3 regions of the Congregibacter litoralis KT71 genome follow, and region 3 is predicted to be linked to each of the others. Evidence: predicted binding sites of a transcription regulator. Region 3 holds the regulator's gene; each other region holds the start of a gene.
The links. The regulator sigma-54, encoded in region 3, starts transcription at its own class of promoters, with help from an activator protein. The targets are predictions, from matches to a motif close to TGGCACANNNNTTGCNNT.
Positions count from the first base shown of each region.

Region 1 (7,808 bases), 190 kb from region 3:
CCAGAGTCATCGCCCTTGTTACGTTTCTTGGACACACGCGGGATTGGAGAGGCGGGCTTCGACGCTGATGTCGAGCTACGAACGCTCAGCAGCCTGAGCCACGCGGTGATCATCGTCGTTAATCTTAGTGATGCGATGCAGCAGCCCGTTGCTGACATCCTGGGTGCATTACGAAAAATTGAGCGTCGATCTCTGAACAGAAAGGTTTGTGTGATTTATACCCACTCGGATGAAATTGACGATGACCGCACTCGTTTAAGGCTTTTTCGTTCATCGCAAGAAATGATCAGTAAGGCTTGGGGAGAGGAGGTGGCTCACTGCTTGGTGAACCTTGCGGATCCCCATGACCGCACATCACCAGGCAGCGATTCGCTGGACAAATTACTGCAGAGCTTCGTGCCTTGGGCTGGTGCCGTTTTTGAGGAAACGCGCTTTCGCCAACGCGAAAAACACGCTTTCGATCAGATTCGCGATAAAATTCAAGGCTATGCGACTGCGGCGGCTGCAAGCGACACCCTTCCGATCGCGGGCTTGGTCGCTGTTCCTACAATTCAGGGAAAGATGATGCACTGGGTAGTAGGTCAGTGCAATATGGCTTGGAGCCAGCGCCTTTTTGCTGAGTTCCTCGCGATGCTCGGCGGGGCGTTTGCCATGAAGTACGCTCTCCACTTGGGAGAGCGTCAGTTAATAAAAGCGATACCGGGATGGGGTCAGACGGTCGGGACCGCGGTTGCAGCAACCACTACATATGCCAGCACTTTTGCCCTCGGGCGCAGCCTCTTTTACTATCTCTTTGCCAAGCTACATCAACGCGAAGTTGATACTCACCATCTAAAGGCCATGTACCGCGAGGCGCTCATGAACAAGGGCTTGAATTCATCGCGACGGCCGAGCACTTCGTCGGTATGAAGACCCCTTTTGGCTCATTGTTCGCGCTCAGATCCCGTTTCTACTGGTACTCCGCCGCCGTGCTGGGACTTGCGATACCCGTTTTGACACTGTCGTGCGTAGGCGTGTACTTCCTTTGGCGCGAGGGTTGGCTACTGTGGTTTTTCTTCGGCATTGCATTGACTGCCATCCCGCTCATTGTTATGAGTCCCAAACCAAACAAGCCCGTCGAAACCGACGAGGACACTACGGCACCCCAATACCTGGAGATCAAGCGAGAATGGTCGGACTTTGATAAGAGCGTATGGAAAGAGGCCCTCTTGTCTCTCGAAACACGAATCAATCAGATTTCGAGTTATCAGGATCTAGAGCAAGCCGCGTTGGAACAATGGAAATTGGTAGCGTCGCGCTATTCGGATGACGACCCTCTTTTAAGTTTTACGCTTCCCGAGGCCCTTTTGGTTACAGAGGTTCTAAGCAGGGAGTATCGGCGACTTGTCCTGCTGCATTTTCCCGTCGCGCGGCAGCTGACCCTCGGTAAAGCGCGCCATATCTACAACTCCGGTACTCGCTGGTACGGGCGATACGAAGGGGCCTACAAAATCTGGCGAGTTCTGCGCGCAGGCCTCAATCCAATTGGTAGCGTTGCTAGCGAGGTGCGAGGCCACGCAATGGACGCTTTCCTTGGTGATCTATCCCTCTCGGCACGGAACGGCTTATTACGAGTTCTTTTTGAAGAGGTAACGCAGGTAGCTATCGACCTCTACTCCGGTCGCTTGCGGATATCCGATGAAGAGCTGCAGCATCACATAAAGGGGACTAGCAGGCCTGTCCTGGATCCGGTCTTGCCGCCTCCCAGAGTGATACTCGTCGGACAGGTTAATGCGGGTAAATCGACGCTCACCAACGCTTTGAAAAATACCTACGTCTCAGAAGTAGACGCCTTGCCCTGCAAAACAGCACCCACCGCTTTCCTCTGTGAACTGCCCAATGGGACCGAGATCGAACTCATAGACTCGATGGGATTGGATGGATCAGAGCAAGCGTTGCAACTCAATCTGCAAACAGCTGTCAACGCTGACCTTGTGATAATTGTGTCGGCTGCAAATCAGCCAAATAAAGAGCCTGAGTATCGCTTCACTAAAGCATGGAGGGCTTACTTTGAACAGCGGATGGATCGTACAAAGCCCGAGGTTGTGCTCGTCACCACGCACAATGACAGGCTGAGTCCGTCGACGGAGTGGCAACCACCCTATAACTTAGACACTTGTCCATCGGCTAAAGCAAAGGCGATGCGTGACGCTATTGAGTACCTCCGTGAGGTCGTCGACGCGGGAGCGGCCTGTCGCGCAGTCCCCATTGCCGTCAGTGAAAACATCGAGTTTTACAATATTGATGTCCTATCTGGCCTACTGGCTGAGTCAGCCCAAAGGGCTCGCGGCATTCAGCTCAATCGCCTGCGCACTCAAGCTGCTCAAACTGCATTTTCAACCACAGGTTCACTAAAGAGCGCCCTTCGCGCCGGTCGATGGTTAGGTAAGCCGGTGGTCGCGCGTTACGGACAGCGCTGGAGGCAGTGGAAACAATCGCGCTCCTGAAAGTTCGCTTCTGTGATTGGTAAATATTACTGAGCCTATAGTCTTTTTTTCTCGTTTTTTGACCTAATGCGGCGGTACGAACAAAAATTCGCAGCGCGCTGAAACATTTTAGATCTTGCATGCCACTGGCCGACTGGCTTGACAAGCCTTTGCGAATTTTTGAGTTTGGCATGGCACGCTCTGTGCTTACTACTTGTTGAGAGACCAGATTCTAGGCACACAAGCTGGTGAAATAGGTCTCGACCTTCAATCCCAACAAAGGAGACGATGATGAAGAATTTTACGCGCTCAGCGATTTACTCAGGACTTATTCGAGGAGTTGCTACGGCAGGTATTCTCGTCACGGCAGTGACTGCATCTGCAGACGACGACCCTATGGAACGTGCCGGAGACAAAATCGGTGAAGCTTACGAGGAGTCCGCTGAGTCAGTTAAGCACTGGGCAGATGAGACCGGTGAAGCAGTCGAAGAGGGTGCTGACGCCGTAGGAGACAAAGCCCGAGATATCAAAGATGGCGTTGCGGACATGGCAGACGACGCTGAAGACAAGATTGGTGACGCCGGTGATGACATCGCTGACGCCACAGAGGACGCTGTCGATGAAGCTGCCGACGCAGCCGACGATAGTTCCGATGCTATTGCGGATGCCGCCGACGATGCTCGCGAAGAAATCGAGGAAGCGGCAGACAGCACTTTGTAATTGCAGTTCGTCCTTATTATCTCGGTACGAGAAAAAGCAGTGCGAAGGCACTGCTTTTTTTTTCCAGCTTACGCTATGAGTAAGCTTAAAAGAAATGCTGTCGCGCCAACCACAAATCCCCCTGCTATCACAATTACGATACTGATGAGCAGAACAAAGGCCCCGGAAAGACGAGCATTCGCTGTGCTGGCGACTCGCGTCGCTGACAAATGACGTTCCAGTATGGCCACATTTTTTTCGTTTGCTTTCCAGACAAAATCAAATAAGTCGCCGACGAGGGGGATGACACCAATGAGGGTCTCAACGAAGACGTTAAGAAGCATTCGCGTTAGCTGTAGAAAAGAAGCCCCAAGTTGCGCCGCTCGATAGACTATAAATAAAGATATAATAGCCGAGACCCCATCACCCACGATGGGCACTAGACCAAGCAAACCATCAAAACCAATACGATACCCGCCGGGCAGTGTAATCGCACTATCGAGTTTTGTGGCCAGTTTTCGAAGTCTCTGTACTTCTCTCTTCTGTCGCGCAGGGCCATGGCGGGATTGGATATTCACGGTTCGTATTTCAGTGCTCATACTGGGCGTCTCGGTTTTTTTTAAGGTTTACAAGTTAAGCTTTTGCATTGGACCTGTTTTTGTATTAGCCAGCTGCAAAGTCAGTGCCAAGACGACAGGCTCGCCATTTTCGGACGCTCTGGCAATATCAACCGCTAAGGCGGGATATTGGTGAGAAGCATTCTGTGATTCTTCGCACAAAACCGCCGACGGAGGTATAGGCTTGCTGTTTCATCGATGTTGAGCTCAGGCGCCGCGTTGAGGGGGGGGGAGGGGGAGAGGTATAGCGATCTCCCGTTGCACTTTGTGCATAGCTTTGATTTCCCGTTCTGATTTGCCGATACCGCGCTACCTGATCATGCGCTTTACACTCGCACAGGAAGTTTTTTCAAAGTCATGCCTGAGGGTGGCTACTATAATGTCATCGGAGCGGTAAGTGGCTGGGGTAGCGGCCAATGCCGGTGCTGTTCGAACAAACGACGAGCGCTCCTTACACGCGGCGTTGCCGCGGAATGGCGACCGTATCGATTAGCCTGATTTAAATCGCGAAAGGGAAGCCAGCGGCCCCGCATCCACATGTTCGAGGATACGTTTTAGGGCGGCGACGTTGTTTTTATCCTCGGTGCTCTCTAGGGCGTCGAGGAGCACCGCGCGAATCTCGTCGGCCTCGACGCGCTCCATTTCCCATCCCGGGTACAGACGCTCGCGCATGTCAGCGCTTCGCTCCAGTTCGACAACGTCGTGGTGCCGTGAGTCACCATGGAGGCTCGTGATCAGATCCTGTATTTCCTTGGGCGGTCCTTCCACCCATTGGAAGAAGACGCCGTTGCCGAAGGCCAGCATCCCCGTGACCCTTCGGGCGGCATTGCGACGTTGAGAGAACTCAATAATGCGGTCGACCTCGTCGTCCCCAACCCCTTCCGATGCTCGGCTGCAGTACACGAAGGTCTCGAGGGCCGTCGCAGCGTCCCCCAGGTCCGCGTCGAGGGGAAAGCCAGGTTCGTCGAACATACAGCTTGCTCTCTTTACTTTTTACTTTGGGGGGAGGGCCAGAACAGCCGCTTGAGATTCCCAGAATAGCGCATTTATCGGAATGATGTTCGCAACGCGTGGTTTGTCCTTGGGTATCGCCCCATAGCGCCGTCTTTTACCCTAGGTCTTGAACATGCCCCTCATTACTCGTCTGCTGCTGCGAGTAGCGTTTGAAGGTCCGAAGCGGGCATTGGCCGCGCCAGCAAAAACCCTTGTAGCTTATCCAGTTCAAGGCCGATGCAGTTATCTTGTTGTGCTGCAGTCTCAATGCCTTCGGCCACGATTTCGAAGTTTAACTGGCGCAACATGAGCGCTAAGCCGGCGAGTACCTGCTGCCGCCTACCTCCCGTAGCACTGGGGATCTGCATACTTTTGTCGAGTTTTACAATATCGATGGGGTAGTCCATGAGGTGAGCAATAGACGAAAACCCCATGCCGAAGTCATCCAACGCTATCTTGAAGCCATGCTGGGAGAGCGCGTGTAAAGCGTCGCTTATTTTATCGCTATGTTTAAAAAAGGCTGTTTCGGTGATTTCTAACACGACGCTTTCAGGAGCTACCTTAGCGGCGGTAATAGCGTCTGAGAGGCAGCTAAGGAGGTCGTCGTGCTCTAGTTGAACAGGCGAAATGTTGATGGACATTGTCAACAGTGAGTTTGTTTCCTGCCACTTAGCCAGCTGCTTTATGGCTGTGGTGATGACCCATTTACCCAGGCCGTCGATCATACGTGACTCTTCTGCGATTGGAATGAACTCGTCCGGTCCATAACTTGGATCTTTTTCAGGCCATCTGACCAGCGCTTCTGTACCAACGATCTTTGAGGTCTTTGCGTCATAGATCGGCTGATAAAAAAGACGGAAGCCCGAGTCTTTAAGGATGCTGCCAATTTCATTGCGAATGCCGACCCGACGATGAAACTCGGCTTGATAGCGAGCTTCGTAGAAGCAAATTTTGTTTTTTCCACTTTGCTTCGATCGATACATCGCGATGTCGGCGCACTTCATCAATTGGTTGGGTGCGGTGGTATCAGCGGGGCAAAGTGCAGCGCCGATGCTCACTCCACAGCTGATTTCGACGCCGTCGCAGGTAAATGGAGTGGTGAATTTCCCTAAAATCCGATTGGCAATTGCGCTCACTTCTTGAAGATTGGCGACGCCGCCAATGATGATCGCAAACTCATCTCCCCCCATCCGGGCAAAGCCTTCGTTTTCGCGCAAACAGGTGCTGATTCGATTAACCGCCTCAATGAGGACTTGGTCTCCAACTCCGTGACCTAAAGTGTCGTTAACATTTTTGAAATCATCGAGGTCAAGGGCAAGCAAGGCGACGCTGTTGTTCAATCGTCGATTCGTTGCGATCATAACCTTCAATATTTCTTCGAAGTGGTAGCGGTTTGACAGGCCGGTGAGTGGGTCGCGCTCCGCCATGCGTTTTACGGCAAGATAACTTTCGTGCATTCGCTGCTCAACTTCGAAGCGTTTGCGAGCATGCACAATGGCTTTGCTGAGTTTTCCTTGATTGATTTCGTTTTTTGGAATGAAATCCTGGGCGCCGACCTCTATGCAATTGAGTGCAAGTTGAGGGTCCTCAGAGGCGCTAACCATCACAATTGCTGTGTTTCCTAGGTCAGGCTTTGAACGCAGTTCGATCACCATTTCGATGCCATCAACCTCAGGCATGCTGTAATCTAAGAGGATGACGTCGAAACGCTCCTCCTCGATTGCTTGCAGGCCCTCGTTCACGGACGTCGCCTCACGAATCTCGTGAAACTGCGTAGCCATGGAGTTGAGCGTTCGCTTGATCAGCCGACGATCTACGACATCGTCGTCAACAATAAGTACCTTCATACAACAAGAACTTCCATCATCTGAATCATTCCGGCAGAACTACAATTTGCCAATATCCGTTGATGACATCGACAATCTTGTCCAAGCTGCCAGCAACATTGTCCTTGAGAAAATAGCCAGCCACATGCTGTGAGAACCCTTGGCGGATGTCTTCATCTTCCTTAGAGGTTGTCACCAGAAAGACTACTGTGTCCTGGTGTTCCGGGTCTTGACGAATTTCCTTTAGAAACTCCTGGCCATCCATTCGAGGCATATTGATGTCGAGCAAGATGATGAAAGGTTTTGAGACTTCGCCGGATCTGAGTTTCTCAAGGGCATCTATGCCGTCAACTGCGCGGACAACTACGTTGGCGATCTTGCGCTTGTCAAAAGCACGCATTAGAAGCTTAAAGTCCACATCGTCATCTTCAACGACAAAGATAGTTGCTTGTTTGGCTGTCATAATTTTGATGTCCGTTTGGGCCACGAGAGTTTGAAGGTGGTGCCAGACTCTCCGTCGGAGTCCACAGTGATCGTGCCACTGAAGTTGTTAATATATTTGAGTACAACGGACAGTCCGATACCGCTTCCCTCAACCTCGTCGCGGGGTTTAAGCGTCTGGAAAAGCTTAAAAATTCGATCGAAGTAAATCGGTTCTATGCCAGGGCCGTTGTCTCTCACCTCAATCAAGTAGTAATGCTTCGACTCTGTGGCGGTAATTTCCACTTTTCCTGTGGGCTTGTCGTTGTGTTTAACGGCGTTACCAATCAGATTGAGCATCACGGTTTTGAACGGCACCATCGGTAGATGAAGGGTCTTTTGCGGTGCCGAGATAACAAAATCGTCCGGTACATCGAGAAGTTGAGCGATGTCCTCGCAAAGCGTACTCAGAACGATGTCACTGCTCTCCGTGACATCCTGTCCAATCCGAGCGTAGCTCAAAAGGTCGTCGAGAAGCGTCTGCATTCGATTGGCGCGGTTGATGACGAGGTTTATATTGTCACGATGCTCCTCGGGAAGGAGCGACGCACAGTCTTCGTGTATCCACTCTAACAAGCGACGAATCGCATTTAGCGGTGACTTTAAATCGTGTGAGGCTATGCTCGTAAAGTTTTCCAGTTCATCGTTCGCTTTTTTTAGTTCACGGATGAGGTCTTCTCTACCCGTCATATCTCGGCATATTCCGAGAATGTAGCGCTTACCGTTTT
Region 1 is NZ_CM002299.1:3,523,714-3,531,521, reverse strand. It holds gene KT71_RS15990 (GTPase domain-containing protein) at 1-909, shown strand, start outside; gene KT71_RS15985 (GTPase family protein) at 906-2,486, shown strand; gene KT71_RS15980 (hypothetical protein) at 2,754-3,185, shown strand; gene KT71_RS20225 (DUF4112 domain-containing protein) at 3,254-3,763, opposite strand; gene KT71_RS15970 (BLUF domain-containing protein) at 4,271-4,753, opposite strand; gene KT71_RS15965 (two-component system response regulator) at 4,918-6,621, opposite strand; gene KT71_RS15960 (response regulator) at 6,647-7,063, opposite strand; gene KT71_RS15955 (sensor histidine kinase) at 7,060-7,808, opposite strand, start outside.
Region 1: a site for sigma-54 is predicted at 3,835-3,852, ahead of KT71_RS20225 (DUF4112 domain-containing protein). Genes of this name have one in related genera too.

Region 2 (7,808 bases), 1.4 Mb from region 3:
GTCAGGGCGGGTATTGATGGCTCGATATAGCCGCTACATGCAAACTATCGCCGAGGTAGAGCCCCAGCTCGTGGCAGAGATAGAGCAGCATGGTGCACGGTTCACGCACCACAGCTCCATCGCTCCCACAGGGACCATTGCGTTTTCCTTTGCCAATAACAGTAGCAACGGTATAGAGCCCAGCTTCGCCCATTCGTACATGCGTAACATCATCAAGGCGGGCAAAAAGACCAAGCAGCAGACGGAGGTTCAGTCATTCGAGCTACTGGCCTACCGCCACCTGATTAATCCGGAAGCGGACCCCTATGCGACGGAAGGCCCCAACAAGCTGCCTGACTATTTCATTACCACCAATGATATTTCGCCAAAAGAGCATGTGGATATGCAGGCGGCATCTCAAAAGTGGATCGATTCCAGCATCTCCAAGACGGTCAATGTCCCCACGGAAATTCCCTATGACTCCTTCAAGGACGTATACATGTACGCCTATGAGCGTGGGCTGAAGGGCTGCACAACGTTCCGCTACAACCCCGAGGCATTCAGTGGCGTCCTGGTCAAGAAAGACGATCTCGAGAACACGAAGTACGAGTTCACACTCGAGGACGGATCCACTATTCAGGTGGCCGGCACCGACCAGGTTGAGTACGACGGCGATACGCACTCCGCCTCAAACCTCTTTGATGCCTTGAAAGAGGGTATGTATTCGCGGTTCTAGGATGAACCGCTCGCCCATTGTTTACTCTGCGGGCCGCGGGCCCGCATCGATGAGAGGCCAAAAGCCATGACTGTAAAAATCGACCAGAAGATTACTGGCTGGAGCGTAGTGAAGCCTGGCGAGACTGATGCGCCAAAAGAAGAAGCACAAGTTGTTCAGATGCACGAGAAGATCAAGCGCCCCGAGCATCTCCATGGATCAACCTACAAGCTCAAGGCTCCGAATATAAAGCACGCCCTGTACGTGTCTATTAATGACATTGTGCTCAACGAGGGGACAGAGCACGAAAAACGGGCGCCTTTTGAAATCTTCATCAACTGCCGCGACATGGATAATTATCAGTGGGTGACGGCCCTCACGCTGGTCCTCAGTGCCATCTTTCGTAAAGGCGGTGATGTCACATTTATCATCGACGAACTGGAGCAGGTGTTCGACCCGAAGGGCGGCTACTTCACGGGCGGGCGGTTCGTCCCTTCACTCGTCGCTGAAATCGGGATCATCATCAAGCGTCATATGCGATCTATCGGCCTGATACCCGAAGAAGTCATGGATGAAGGGCAGCTCGCCTATTTGGAAGAGAAGAAAGCCAGGGCAATGGATGCTGATCCGGGGGACACCGGCTACCCAAAAAGCGCCACCCTATGCAAGGCATGCTCTGTAAAAGCAGTGATCATCGACGGTGGCTGCGCCACGTGTTTGAGTTGCGGTGACAGTAAGTGTAGTTAACACCTAGTAACTGGATACTTGTGTAAAGCCATCCACTGAACCATAAAAGCCCCTAAGCCCCAAAACTTAGGGGTTTTTTTGTGCTTGTGCATTAGAGTGTGGGTTTTCACGCTTTTTGGAAATTTATCACCTTAAATGAACCAAAAACTTAACCCGATTCCCTATAAATCAACGGGTTAAGTTTTTAACTTCTGTTTTTAGTCAGGTTTGGGGGAGTTTCCTTCCCGCTGACACAAGAAATCTTGCCTTCATTCGATTGGTCGCTTCCGACTGCAAACACTGCAATTCGAGAAACGACAACTCGCACCTTCGAAAGCGGGTTCTGGCGATGTCTCAAAACACCTCAAGGCGGTCTTTAGCGCCGTCAGAAAGATTTACCTTGCTACGAATAAGAGTATTCCCATTTTGGCGCGAAATTTGCGCTGGCCGAGCCGAGCTAATTTGATAGAGGTCATTTGCCTAAAAAATCTAAGTTCGGCGCCAAGACGCTACCTTACTCGCGGCGTGACTTGTGCTATGCGGCGTAATTTAAACACACTCATCGGTAACAATTACGCACGGGGAGATGTGTCAGAATTCTTTACACTTCCCGGCGATTTGCCGTCGTGTATTGGCTGAACACCTTACGGTACGTGGCTTGGTATAATTATTGCTTCGCTTTGGAAACAAAGTACTCACACCGTGAAAGAGAATTCATATGGCTAATTTAAAGAAGTGTTTTATTGCCGGAGCCTGTGCCGTGGCTTTATCGTTTGGACAAGCCAATGCAGGCATTATCGATTCCGATGATGTGAATGGTTTCGAAACGTTTTTAGATGAAATCACCGGGCTCACATGGCTCGACTTAGATAATTTTTTCGACTCGGCAACGGGTATAAGCGCGTTTACTCCAGCGGAACAGATTGCTGCTGCGGAGGAAGAAGGCTTTACAGTAGCCTCAACCGAAAAGATTGAGGAGCTGCTCGGAAGCCTTCCATTAACGGGCGGTCAATGGTCCACCTACGCCGGTATCATGGGCTTCGGTGACACGCGAGATTTGATTTGGGGTTCCTATGACGATGGCGACGAAAACCCAAACTTAGGATGGGCATATGCTTACTCTTTCGATAATGAGTGGATTTTCTCTCCAAATAGCGGCAACGTAGATCTTATTGCTGCAGGAAACGATCCGGGCTCCCAGGATTTGGGCCTGTGGGCGTTCGCTAGCCTTGGAGACAGAACCTCAGTGCCAGCCCCCGCGACACTCGCACTATTCGGTCTGGGCCTCGCTGGTCTTGGCTGGAAGCGGCGCATTACAGCGTAAGCAAAACACCCGATGCATTAGCCCACTCCGGTGGGCTTTTTATTGCGTGAGATTTGAGAATGCTAATGTCTCAAGGTAGGCGAAAGGGTCATCCCCATACGACTGTTTTCACCTCATAACGGTCATTCGGCGTGTCAATTTTTTTTACATCTGACATTCAGGTTTTATCCAATATGCGCTGCAGCCCTCGCGCCACCTATGTTGGTCTGCTTTTTGCTAAGGCATCATTATTATCGTATTTGTAGATGGAACTGGTGGAATGAAATTAGAGAAATTTGTTTTAGCAATCGTGATGGTAGCGTCTGCAACGGTTGCGAACGCTGGCTTACTAACTGTCGATACCTACGATATGCTGAATGGAGACGTCGGTTCATATTCCTATTGGGATGAAACCTATGACGGCTCTGGAGATGTTGGTGTGAGCCGCTCATCTTTGACTGGTGGAACTGGCGATCTTACGGATGGAATTATTGCTTCAGGCACCTGGAATGCAGTGGAGCCGGGGTCCGGCTTGCCGGGGGCACAATTGGGTGACAACGGTCCCTACGTCGGCTGGGTGAATTACAATCCGTTCATCACGTTTAACTTTGCGCAGACGGTTAATATCACAAGCGCTACAGTTTACGTGGACAATCAAGTTAACCAAGGGGGCGTTGGTGGCCCTGCCTCAGTTGCTTTCGACGGTTTAAGCTTCGCTAACTACATACCCAGAGTTAACGGAACCACCGCTGCTTTGAGCTTCGATTTCGACTTCACTGGTGACAGCCTTGGCGTAGAGTTGGTCAGAAGTAATTCATGGGTTTTTGTAAGTGAAGTGCAGTTCTTCGGCGACATCGTCGAGCAAGAGGATACGCAAGTGCCTGTGCCGACAACTCTAGCCCTCCTCGGGCTCGGCTTAGCTGGACTTGGGTGGAAGCGCCGTAAGCAAGCTTAAACATAGCTCCTGACGGAATGGCCCACTTCGGTGGGCTTTTTATTGCCTGAAATTGGATGGAGTTCGCAAATGTCTCAAAATAGGCGAAAGCGGTCTTTGTGGGTTAGCGGGTAAGCACAGGCAAATCCAATAATCGGCAGAAATCGTCGGTCGGCGAGATTCGTGATCGAGCATGTTCTGCAACTTGCTCTGAGAACCTACGGTTTGACGCAATCACCGTGAGAAATTGGCCTAGACTGCATCTGAGCCTGTAGGGGAAAAGTCCATCTCAACAGAGCGTTAAGCTCTCGCTTTTTGCTATGTGCGCTTATTCCCAACAGAAGAGTGTAGGGATTACCCCCCCAATAATCAGTAAATAGAAGTTTTTCGAATCATCGCGATGAGATTACTGATTTGAGCAAGTAACGTGAGAAATGCGTCTGGTTTGGTTCTCGCGGTAACTTAGTAAACCTGACTAAAAACAGAGCATTAGAGGTTTCGCGACTTTCTTGTAGTTTGAAAACCTACAATACGAACCTTCGCGGTCTTTGGCCGTGTACATCTTGGATGACGCCGTATAGTCGACCCAGCCGCCAGAACCGCTTACTCATGCATGGCAACCGGATTGTCCCTGACGTTTTGATGGATTCAGCCAAGTTTACAGTTGTCACTGACAACAAAGTTACACTTAGCATCTATTATGGAATCTGAAATACACAATATGTTGTTCAAAACCAATAGGTTAATGCCCTCTGGTTGTCACAACTTTACAGTTTCTATAGGTTTATACAAAGTGCTCCTAGGCAGCGACTTTGCCACCACTCTGCGGTTTTTTGTGTACCTTTAATGATTCCCTCAAAAAAAGAGCTCTCCAGAGGAGAGCCCCTCAGGGCATGGCATTGATCAGGGAGATCGTTCCCTCGCGTCGGGGGTCGACACCCCCCTCAAGCTCGCCGTCGTCATGACGGAGAATGACACTGAGGCCGGAGTTTTCTCCTGCCGATTCCTTGACCTGAAACCCAAAGGCTCGCATCGCCGCCAGCATCTCCTGCGATGCTCGGGCACTCTCCACGCGCACGGTGTCGCCGCGGGCAACCACGTTGGGCAGGTTCACGGCCTCCTGGGGCGTCAGTCCCCAGTCGATAACCCCCACCAGGGTTTTCAGCGTGTAGGCGATGATGGAATTGCCGCCGGGAGACCCCGTTGCCATCTCAAATTCACCGTCACCATTGAGCACGATGGTAGGTGACATGGACGAGCGCGGTCGTTTACCGGGCGCGGGATGGTTGGCCACCAGCACACCCGCTTCGTCCCGGGGCTGTTTGGCAAAATCTGTGAGCTGGTTGTTGAGAAACATGCCGCCGGCCATGCGCGTAGACCCAAAGATGCTTTCTACCGTGGCCGTCATGGATACCGCGTTACCCCATTGATCCACGACCACAAAGTGTGTGGTACCGGCGTAATCAATCGTCGTGTCCTTTCCGGGAAGCGCTGCTGTTCGCTTGGGCTCATAGGCCCAGGGGTCGCCGTGGAGCGCCTTTTCAATGGCAACGTCGGAGCTGATCAGCGCGGCGCGCTTTGCCAGATACTCGCGGTTGAGCATGCCGTCGAGAGGGACGGGCACAAAGTCATTGTCGGCCACATAAAAGTCCCGGTCGGCGTAAGCCAGGCGCTGGGCCTCGGTGAACAGGTTCCAGTCGGTCATTTCATCCCCGCTTGGGAAGGACGTTGCTTCGAGCATGCCCAGGGTCATGGCGACGGCGACCCACGATGAGGGCGGCGGAGGCCCGCAGAGCGTACGTCCGCGATAGTCCATGCACAGGGGCTCTACCTTTCGGGCCCGGTAGGCGGCGAGATCGTCCAGGCTCAGGGTCCCGGCGCGGGGCGCGTGATGGGCCGCTGCAACCATCTCCTCTGCGAGAGGGCCCCGATAAAAGTCATCGGGATCCCTGGCAATCATTGCCAGGGTGTCGGCGTACTCGGGGTTTTTGATGCGGTTCCGGAGGGCGCCAGTCTCGTCAAAAAAGTAATGATAGGCGTCCAGCGGTCCCTGATCCTCTGTTGTGGGGATCAGGCGCATGCCGTACTTCTCAAAGAATGAAGCCAGGCGAGGCGACACGGTGAAGCCTTCCAGCGCGAGTGCTCTCGCCGGTTCAAAAAGCCGGTTCCACGGCAGGCGTCCCCGCTCATCGTGAGCCAGGGAGAGGAGGGAGACCATGCCCGGGACGCCAATGGAAAGGCCGCTGTTCTTGGCCTCAAGGTAACCGTAGCGTTTGCCATCCTCCTTCAGGAACATATCGCTGTGGGCGCCCGCCGGTGCTTTTTCCCGTCCGTCGTACACCTCGATGCGCTTATCGGCGGCATGGTAATAGACCATAAAGCCACCGCCGCCAAGACCCGAGCTTTGGGGTTCGACCAGACTGAGAACGGACTCGATGGCGATGGCTGCGTCCACGGCGTTACCACCGGCGCGGAGTATTTCCTCACCGGCGCTCGTGGCGAGGGGGTTGGCGGTAACGACCATCGCGGCGTTTGAGCCTGCCATGGGCTTGCTCGTGCCCTCGGCGCCCGAGGGTGCGGGGGCGCAGCCTCCCGTCAGCGGTGAAAAAAGGGTGATCGCCAGGGGTGCGAAAACGAGAAAGGCGAGGGTCTTTGAGGTCGGAAACATAATAATATCGTCGCTGTGGGTTGTAGCAGCGCCGGAAAATCCAGCGGCAAACGTATGATACAACCTATAATACGCCGCGCTATCCACGTGCTGGCGTGTCAGGCCGTTCTAAACCGTATCAAGTCAGGAGAACAGAATGCGAAGCACCCCATGGCTGCTCGGTGTTTTATCCATACTGGCGCTTAGCGCCTGTGAGGATGCAGGAGTCCCTGCCGGGGAGCGCGCCAGCACCGTTTCTGCCGTGATGGTGGAAACAGAAATCGCCGAGCTTGCGCCCATCGCCCGGGATGCGGAGTCCGTGGGTACCCTGGTGGGCAATGAGTCCGTGGCGATTACGGCAAAGCTTACGGAGCAGGTCAGTGCCGTGCACTTTGAGGGGGGCGAGCTGGTCAAGGCCGGCGCGGTCCTCGTAGAGCTTATTGATGTAGAGCAGCTGGCGCTCCTGCGCGAGGCAGAAGCTAAATTAAGAGAGACCCAGCTGCAGCTCGACCGCTACCTGACCCTGGGTAAGGACATTGCCACCGCGGCGGAAATTGATGTGGCCCGAGCCCGTGTTGATGCCAATGCAGCCCTTCTGGAAGCGCTGCGCTCACGCATCGACGATCGTACGATCCGCGCGCCCTTTGACGGGGTGATCGGTCTGCGCCGCATCAGCGTGGGCGCACTCCTGACCCCGGGCACGGTCATCGCGGAGCTCGATGACATCAATCCCATGAAACTGGATTTCACCCTTCCCGAGCACTACCTGTCGCAGATCAGTATCGGTGATTCCGTGAACGCCGTAAGTACCGCCTGGGATGGTGAGGTATTTGCCGGTCAGGTAACGCAGATTGGCAGCCGGGTCGATCCGGCCACCCGGGCTTTTTCCGTTCGGGCGCTTATCGATAACGCCGAGGCGCGCCTGCGCCCCGGAATGCTCATGGCGGTGAACGTGTCTCTGGGGGAGGCGCCGGGAATCGTCGTATCCGAAACCGCGTTGGTGCAAAGCGGTGCCAAAAGCTCCGTGTTTGTAGTCGATGAAGAGTCCGTCGCCCGTCGAGTAACCGTCGAGATCGGGCGACGCATGCCCGGACTTATCGAAATTCGCTCGGGGCTTTCTCCGGGCGATCGCGTGGTCCGCAACGGGCAGATGACCCTGAGGCCCGGGGTCAAGGTGCGTGAGGCAGCGACGGACCCTGTGGCGGATTCTTTGGCGGACTCTCTCGCGGGCTCTCTCGCTGGCAACGGGGACTAGTCATGCGCTTACCTGAGATCTCTGTTCAGCGGCCGGTGTTCGCAACGGTTATCGCCCTGCTACTGGTGTCCTTTGGCGTGATGGCCTTTCTGCAGCTGTCGACGCGGGAGTATCCGGATATGTCGCCCGCCCAGGTATCCATCGTGACCAACTACGAGGGTGCCGCTTCGGATGTCGTGGAGACACGTATCACCCAGCCCATCGAAGATGAAATCGGTGGTATCGAAGGCATTCGCACCATTCGCAGCA
Region 2 is NZ_CM002299.1:422,736-430,543, forward strand. It holds gene KT71_RS01985 (adenosylcobalamin-dependent ribonucleoside-diphosphate reductase) at 1-715, shown strand, start outside; gene KT71_RS01990 (TSCPD domain-containing protein) at 782-1,441, shown strand; gene KT71_RS21005 (PEP-CTERM sorting domain-containing protein) at 2,139-2,744, shown strand; gene KT71_RS19585 (PEP-CTERM sorting domain-containing protein) at 3,004-3,678, shown strand; gene ggt (gamma-glutamyltransferase) at 4,544-6,325, opposite strand; gene KT71_RS02010 (efflux RND transporter periplasmic adaptor subunit) at 6,462-7,559, shown strand; gene KT71_RS02015 (efflux RND transporter permease subunit) at 7,562-7,808, shown strand, end outside.
Region 2: a site for sigma-54 is predicted at 2,080-2,097, ahead of KT71_RS21005 (PEP-CTERM sorting domain-containing protein). Genes of this name have one in related genera too.

Region 3 (7,808 bases):
CCATGTGTATCGCCACTATCCTTATGGCAGCTGCCGCCTATCACGGTCTTCGATCGAGCCGTGCAAAACCCGGATACTCTTACCTGGGCCGGGCCGTGGGCACGCTGTTCTGCCTGGGTTATGCGCTGTACTATTACGGGCTTTACACCAGCTTGTAGACTGATATGACCGATCCTGCCCGCTACCTGCTCTCAGCACAGCGCACCATCCGTATGGAAGTCGAGGCCGTTGCGGCTCTCGAGGCCCGCGTGGGTGAAGAGTTTGAGCGCGCCTGCGAGCTCATTCTCAAGGTGCCAGGTCGCACGGTCGTCACGGGCATGGGCAAATCCGGTCATGTGGGCGGAAAAATAGCCGCCACCCTCGCGAGCACGGGCACGCCGGCGTTTTTTGTGCACCCGGGCGAAGCGAGCCACGGCGATATGGGCATGATTACCGCCGACGATTGCGTTATCGCCTTGTCCAACAGTGGAACCACCCCCGAAGTGCTGATGCTCATCCCCCTGCTCAAGCGTTTGGGCATCCCTTTGATCAGCATGACGGGCGCGCCGGATTCGGCTCTGGCCAAGGCATCTGATGCCCATATTAATACCGGCGTCGCCGTGGAGGCCTGCCCCCTGGATCTCGCCCCCACCTCCAGCACGACCACGGCTTTGGTCATGGGCGATGCCCTGGCCATCGCACTACTGGAGGCCCGGGGGTTCACCGCAGAGGACTTTGCTTTTTCCCACCCCGGCGGCGCCCTGGGGCGCAAGCTGCTGCTGAAAATTGATGATGTGATGCGCCAGGGAGAAGGTATTCCGAAGGTTTCGGAAGCGACGCCCCTGTCCGATGCACTTCTGGAAATCAGTGCCAAAGGCCTGGGCATGACCACCGTCGTCGCCGCGGACAGCGACCGGCTCCTTGGCGTATTTACAGACGGCGACCTGCGACGGGCCCTGGATGAGCAGGTGGATATCAAGGGCACGCGTATCGGCGACATCATGACCCGCTCCCCGGCCACGGTACACACGGGCATGCTCGCCGCGGAGGCCCTGCGCATTATGGAAGAGCGTCATATCAGCGCCCTCGTGGTGCTGGATGAGCAGCAGGAGATCGCGGGCGTGGTCAACCTTCTCGCTTTGCTAGAGGCGGGTATTGCATGAATCCCGCAACGGCCCGGAGCATAAAGTTGCTCGCCCTGGACGTCGACGGCGTGCTGACCGATGGCCGCATTACCTACGGCAATGACGGTGAGGAGCTGAAGTCTTTCAATATCAAAGATGGCCTGGGAATCAAACTCCTTCAGGGCGCAGGCGTCGAAGTCGCCATTATCACCGGACGGCAGTCCCATATCGTTGACCGCCGCGCAAGAGAACTGGGCATAGAAACCATTATTCAGGGACGCGAGGACAAGCTCTCAGCTCTAAAAGAGTTATCTGAAGCGCGGAGACTGAAGCTCAGCGAGTGCGCCTACATGGGAGACGATCTTCCCGACCTCGGGGCGGTGCGGGCCGCAGGCCTGGGCCTGACGGTCGCCGATGCCAGCGACGCCCTCCTCAAGGCGGCCGACTGGCAGTCAAAACAACCGGGGGGGCATGGCGCGGTTCGCGAGGCCTGCGAAACACTCCTCAGCGCCCGCGGCCAGCTCCATGCCGCCGAAGCCGCCTTCGAATGACCGCTACCAAGGGGCGTCGTCGGGTCCGAAAACGACTGTCCATTCCCCTACTCCTGTCGGCGGCGCTGCTGGTGTACACCACCCTTTCGCCCTCGCCGACGCTCATCAAAGAAAGTGTGGCCCCCATGGTCCCTGCGCGTGTGCCCGAGAGTTATGCCACGCAGGTTGCCGTTGATGACTTCGATGTCCATGGCGTCCGTCAGGGCAGCACCGAAGCGTTGAATCTGCGACGCTTTCCCGGTGAGGGCATCGTCGAACTCGATGAACCCAAACGGCACAACTACAGCACCGACGGCGAGTGGGTGGCTAACGCCCGGGAGGGGCAGCTGCGCGAGGAGACTGAAGTCCTGGTGCTGAACGGCGACGTGCGGCTCCAATACGACGTAGAGAACGTGCAATTTCTCACGGAACGCATGATCATCAACATGCCCAAACAGGCCGCGCGAAGCACCGCCAGTGTGCGCATCTGGCAGGGTGACAACGAAACCGTGGCAGACCAGATCTACATCAACCTAAGGGCCCAGGTCGCGTCTCTCAGCGGCGCTGTCAGGACGGTCTATGTCCCCCAAAGCTGACGTAAAAGTCGAATCCTCGACCGCCCGGCAGGGGTACGCCGTGCTGCTGCGCAGGCTCTGCGCTATCCTGGCGCGCTGTGCCATGATCATCGGCGCCTTGGGCTCTTACCCTGCGTTGGCGCTCCCCGAAGATCGTTTGCAGTCCATTGAAATCACCGCTGCCCGCGCCGTGCGGGATGAGCGCGCGGGGTTCACCGTGTACAGCGGCGACGTGGTCATGAAGCAGGGCAGCCTGCACATCCGTGCGGACAAGATCACGATATTTCACGACAGTGAGGCCGCCGATCGCATCATCGCTGTCGGTGAGCCCGCGACCCTGCGCCAGCAGCCGGAGATCGACAAGGGGTTCGTCACCGCAAGCGCCGGCCGCATTGTGTACGAGAAGTCCCGCGAGTGGGTGCAACTGCGAGAAGCCGCGGTCATCGAGCAGGACGGCGCCGTGGTGAGCGGCGATTCCATCGACTACTTCATGGCCGAGCAGCGCGTCCGCGCCGACGCGGCCCCGGAAGATGCCAGTGGACGGGTGCAGGTCATTATCCCCGCCGCGGTCATCGAAGCGGAGACCCGCGACGGTGACGACAACTCTGGCGATAAAAAGGACAGCAACGATAAGAACAGCGAAGCACCGGCAAGCGAGCCCGGGCCGGGCGAGAGTGGGCAGAATCCCCGGGGAGGCGTCGATGGCGACCCTGACAGCCCGTAGTCTTGCAAAAGCCTACCGTGGCCGGGCCGTCGTCAAGGACGTGAGTATTGAGGTACAGAGCGCCCAGGTCGTGGGACTCCTGGGCCCCAATGGTGCGGGAAAAACCACCTGCTTCTACATGATCGTGGGCATCGTGGCCTCGGACGGCGGTGACATTCTGATTGACGATGAAAGTATTACCGCCCTGCCCATGCACGAGCGGGCCCGCCGCGGTATCGGTTACCTGCCTCAGGAAGCCTCCATCTTCCGCCGCATGAGCGTTGGCGACAATATCCTCTCTATTCTGGAAACCCGCAAAGACCTGAGCCGTGCGGAGCGCCGGACGCGCCGCGACGAGCTCCTTGAGGAGTTTCATGTCGGCCATCTCCGGGACAGCCTTGGTCAGGCACTTTCCGGCGGCGAACGCCGTCGCGTAGAGATTGCCCGGGCTCTGGCCATGGAGCCCAAGTTCATTCTCCTGGATGAACCCTTTGCCGGCGTGGACCCCATCTCTGTGGGCGACATCAAGAACATCATCCGCCACCTCCAGACCCGGGGCATCGGTGTTCTGATTACGGACCACAATGTGCGGGAAACACTGGATATCTGCGAAACCGCATTTATTGTGGGCGAGGGCCACATCATTGCCCAGGGCAGCCCTCAGGACGTTCTAGAAAACGCCAAGGTGCGCAAGACCTATCTCGGCGAGAATTTTCGCCTCTAGCTGCCCGGTGCGCTATGCCGCTGGGCGTTACCCATCCGGCTACCCTCCACTGCCCTCCACTGCCCTCCACTGCCCTCCACTGCCCTCCACTGCCCTCCACTGCCCTCAAGCAATCTGCACTATTCTTCCACCACGTTTCATTATTTTTCATTACCATAATGCAATAAGCGAGCCAAGGCGTTGCACGGACCTCGGTGCAGGCCTACACTCAGGTCTATTGGACAGCAATGCACTGTCTCACCGTGGGGATGCGCGCGGGCCCGAATCGGGTCAGAGCGCGCGTAAGAGCGCACCCAGATGGCACAAGACCATCGGTGCGTAGCGCAATAGGGCAGGACTGACGCGCTATGAAGCAGGGACTACATCTCAAGCTCGGTCACCAGCTGACGATGACACCGCAGTTGCAGCAGGCTATTCGGCTGTTGCAACTGAGCACCCTCGATTTACAGCAGGAAATCGAACAGGCGCTGCAGGAAAACCCCATGCTCGAGGTGGAAGAGGAGCAAGCCGATACCCCGGAAAAACCCGACCGCGAAGACTCCGGCAATCACGAAGGCCCCATGGACAACCCTGAACGGAGCGCCAACGTCGACGAAGCCTCCGCCGAGGGAGAATTCGAGGCGAACATGCCCGAAGACCTGCCCGTGGATACGCAGTGGGAGGACATCCTTCCCTCGAGCGCACCTCCCCCATCCGAAGGTGCCGGTGAGGACTTTGACTTCGACAGCCGCAACCGGGGCAGCGAGAGTCTGCAGGATCACTTGCGGTGGCAGCTCAATCTCACCCGCCTGTCCGACAGTGACCGCATCGTGGCCCTGGCCATCATCGATGCCACGGATGCCAACGGCAGGTTCAATAGCAGCGTCGAAGATCTTCTTGAACTTTTCCCGCCGGAACTTGAGATCGAAAAAGAGGAGGTCACCGCCGTCCTCCACGCCCTCCAGCAGTTTGAGCCCGTGGGAGTGTTCGCCCGGGACCTGCAGGAATGCCTGCAGTTGCAGCTCAAACAGCTCGATCCCCAGACACCCTGGCTGGATCAGGCAAAGATTTTGATCAACCGTCACATCAATCAACTGAGCAGCGGCGACTACGCACAGATCATGCGCCGTATGAAACTTTCGGAAGATGATCTTCGCGGCGTCCTGACTCTCGTGCGCTCCCTGGACCCTCTGCCCGGCAAGCAGTTTGGGGACGACGATACGGAGTACATCGTTCCCGATGTCTATGTCAGCCGCAAGGAGGGCCGCTGGGTGGTAGAGCTGAACCCCGACACCGCGCCGCGACTGCGGATCAACGACTACTACGCCGGCATGATCAAGCGCGCCGACAACAGCGCTGATAACAGCTACCTTCGGGACAATCTTCAGGAGGCCAAATGGTTTCTGAAAAGTCTCCAGAGTCGAAACGAAACCATGATGAAGGTGTCTACAGAAATAGTGAGGCGCCAGCGGAACTTCCTGGAGTACGGGGAAGAGGCCATGAAGCCCCTGGTATTGCACGACATCGCGGAGGCCGTGGAAATGCATGAATCGACCATATCCCGTGTAACGACGCGTAAATATATGCACACGCCGCGGGGCATCTTTGAACTCAAATACTTTTTTTCCAGTCATGTGGCCACCACCAGTGGTGGCGCCTGCTCCTCCACGGCCATTCGTGCTCTCATCCGAAAACTCGTGGCCGCGGAAAATCCCCGCAAACCGCTCTCCGACAGCAAGCTTGCGGAACTACTCGAGGGTCAGGGCATTCAGGTCGCCCGGCGGACCATCGCCAAGTACCGGGATAGCCTCACCATTCCACCGTCCAACGAGCGCAAGCGGCTTGTATAAACATGGCGGTAGCCCCTGCGCGCTGCGGCGTGACGCTCGCCAAGCCGTATAAAGATCGATTCAAGGAAAGATCCAACGACAGAAAGACAAGAACGTTGCAAAACACCCAGCGGAAAGAAAGAAAAAGGAGAAGCGCATGCAAATAGTAATCAGCGGACACCACGTCGAAGTCACCGATGCCCTGCGGGAGTACGTAGAAGCAAAGTTCGAACGTTTGCAGCGGCACTACAGTCAGATCAGCAAGTCCGAGGTGACACTCATCGTGGAGAAAATGGTACAGACAGCAGAGGCCACGGTGCATATCGCCGGCAAGGATCTGTTTGCCTCCGCTGACTCGGAAGATATGTATGCCGCCATTGATGCCCTTGTGGACAAGCTTGATCGACAGCTGATCAAGCACAAGGAAAAGAACCGACCCCACTAAACGCCAGGGAGCTTTTTGAATTACCCATGTCAGCAATCCCGACCATGAGCCCGGAAACACCCCACGCCGCCAACAGCGTCAGCGATCTGCTCACGCCGGCACGCAGCCTGTGCCGCATACCCGGGGGCAGCAAGAAGCACCTCTTTGACCTGGTTGCGGAGGTACTGGGGAGTGACCGGGATGAGTTCCACCCGGATGAGCTGGTCGCCGGCATGCTGGCACGGGAAAAACTGGGAAGCACCGCTCTGGGCAATGGCATCGCGATACCTCACTGCCGTCTCAGGGACTGTGAGACGCCCTGCGGCGTGCTCCTGACCCTGTCCAGCGGTGCGGACTTTGATGCGCCGGATGATGAAGATGTGGATCTTCTCTTTGCCCTGGTGGTACCCAGCGAGGCGACCCAGGAGCATTTAAACCTTCTCGCAGATCTGGCGCGGCTTTTCTCCCAGGCGGACTTCCGGGAGGCCCTTCGCCACTGCGGCAGCAACGAAGAGCTGTTTAACACGGCGACAAACTGGACCGCAGGCAGCGCCTAGTGGACCTGATCATCATCAGTGGTCGTTCGGGATCCGGGAAGAGTACCGCCCTGCACCAGCTGGAGGACGAGGGTTTTTACGCCATCGACAACCTCCCCGCTTCCCTCCTCCCCGCCCTTGTGCGGGAGACGGGACCGGGCCTCCCGGAACAGTTTCGGGGCATTGCCGTGTGCATTGACGCGCGCAACGCTTTTCGTGACCTTCAGGGCTTTAATGCTGCCCTGGCCTCCCTGCCGGAGTCGGTGCAGCCGCGGATTCTTTATCTGGACGCCGATGAAGCCACCCTGATCAAGCGTTTCAGCGAGACCCGGCGACGCCACCCCCTGACCAACCAGAAACTACCGTTGGCCGAGGCCATACGCTATGAAAGTGAACTTCTGGAACCTTTGGCCGCGCAGGCAACCCTCACCCTCGATACCCGGACCATGACCATCTATGAGCTTCGGGATGCCATCCGCCAGAGACTGGTGGGCTCCGAAGCAGAGGAGATGGCCATCCTCTTTCAGTCCTTTGGTTTCAAGCGGGGCGTACCCGGCGATGCGGACCTGATTTTTGATCTACGACTGCTTCCAAACCCTCACTGGTCAACCGAGCTGCGCCGGAAAACCGGCGAAGATCCTGACGTTGTCGCCTACCTTGAGGACCACGATATTACCGGGCAGCTGTTTCAGGATATTGCGGGTTTTATCGAACGCTGGGTGCCCGCCTACCAGAAGAGCAGTCGCAGCTACCTCACCGTCGCTCTGGGCTGCACAGGCGGCCAGCATCGCTCGGTGTATATGGCCAGGCGCCTTTATAACCATTTTCAGGGCCAACTCGCGCAACTTCAGCTTCGCCATCGGGAGCTCCAGTAGGCAGCGCCATGATCGAGAGCGAGCTCAATATCATCAATAAGCTGGGGCTTCACGCCCGCGCCGCTGCCAAATTTGTCAGCTGTGCCAGCCGCTTTGGAAGCAGGATTCAGGTCGGTAAGGGTGGAGAGTGGGTGGACGGCAAGAGCATCATGTCCGTGATGATGCTGGCCGCGGGCCAGGGCAGCACCCTGGCCCTCCGCGTCGATGGTGACGATGAGGCCGCGGCCACGGAGGCGATACATGCCCTTGTGAACGACTACTTCGGCGAAGGCGAATGAACACCCTGCAGGAAGATCAGAAGCGCTCCCGGGATAGCGTTTCCCGGGCTTTGGAGAGCGGCACCCTGGCCGATGTTCGCCGGCTCATTCGAGTCATGGAACCCGGCGAGGTCGCCCATATCCTCGAATCCTCACCGCCGCGGTACCGCCATGTGCTCTGGCAGCTGCTGGAGGGTTCCCAGGAAGCCGAGGTGCTCAACGAGCTGGGAGAAGAGCTCAAACTCGATTTTCTCCAGAGCATGGGACCGGATC
Region 3 is NZ_CM002299.1:3,328,715-3,336,522, forward strand. It holds gene KT71_RS15165 (calcium/sodium antiporter) at 1-158, shown strand, start outside; gene KT71_RS15170 (KpsF/GutQ family sugar-phosphate isomerase) at 165-1,142, shown strand; gene KT71_RS15175 (KdsC family phosphatase) at 1,139-1,654, shown strand; gene lptC (LPS export ABC transporter periplasmic protein LptC) at 1,651-2,229, shown strand; gene lptA (lipopolysaccharide transport periplasmic protein LptA) at 2,213-2,932, shown strand; gene lptB (LPS export ABC transporter ATP-binding protein) at 2,910-3,635, shown strand; gene KT71_RS15195 (RNA polymerase factor sigma-54) at 3,983-5,464, shown strand; gene hpf (ribosome hibernation-promoting factor, HPF/YfiA family) at 5,601-5,888, shown strand; gene KT71_RS15205 (PTS sugar transporter subunit IIA) at 5,915-6,424, shown strand; gene rapZ (RNase adapter RapZ) at 6,424-7,278, shown strand; gene KT71_RS15215 (HPr family phosphocarrier protein) at 7,287-7,556, shown strand; gene mgtE (magnesium transporter) at 7,553-7,808, shown strand, end outside.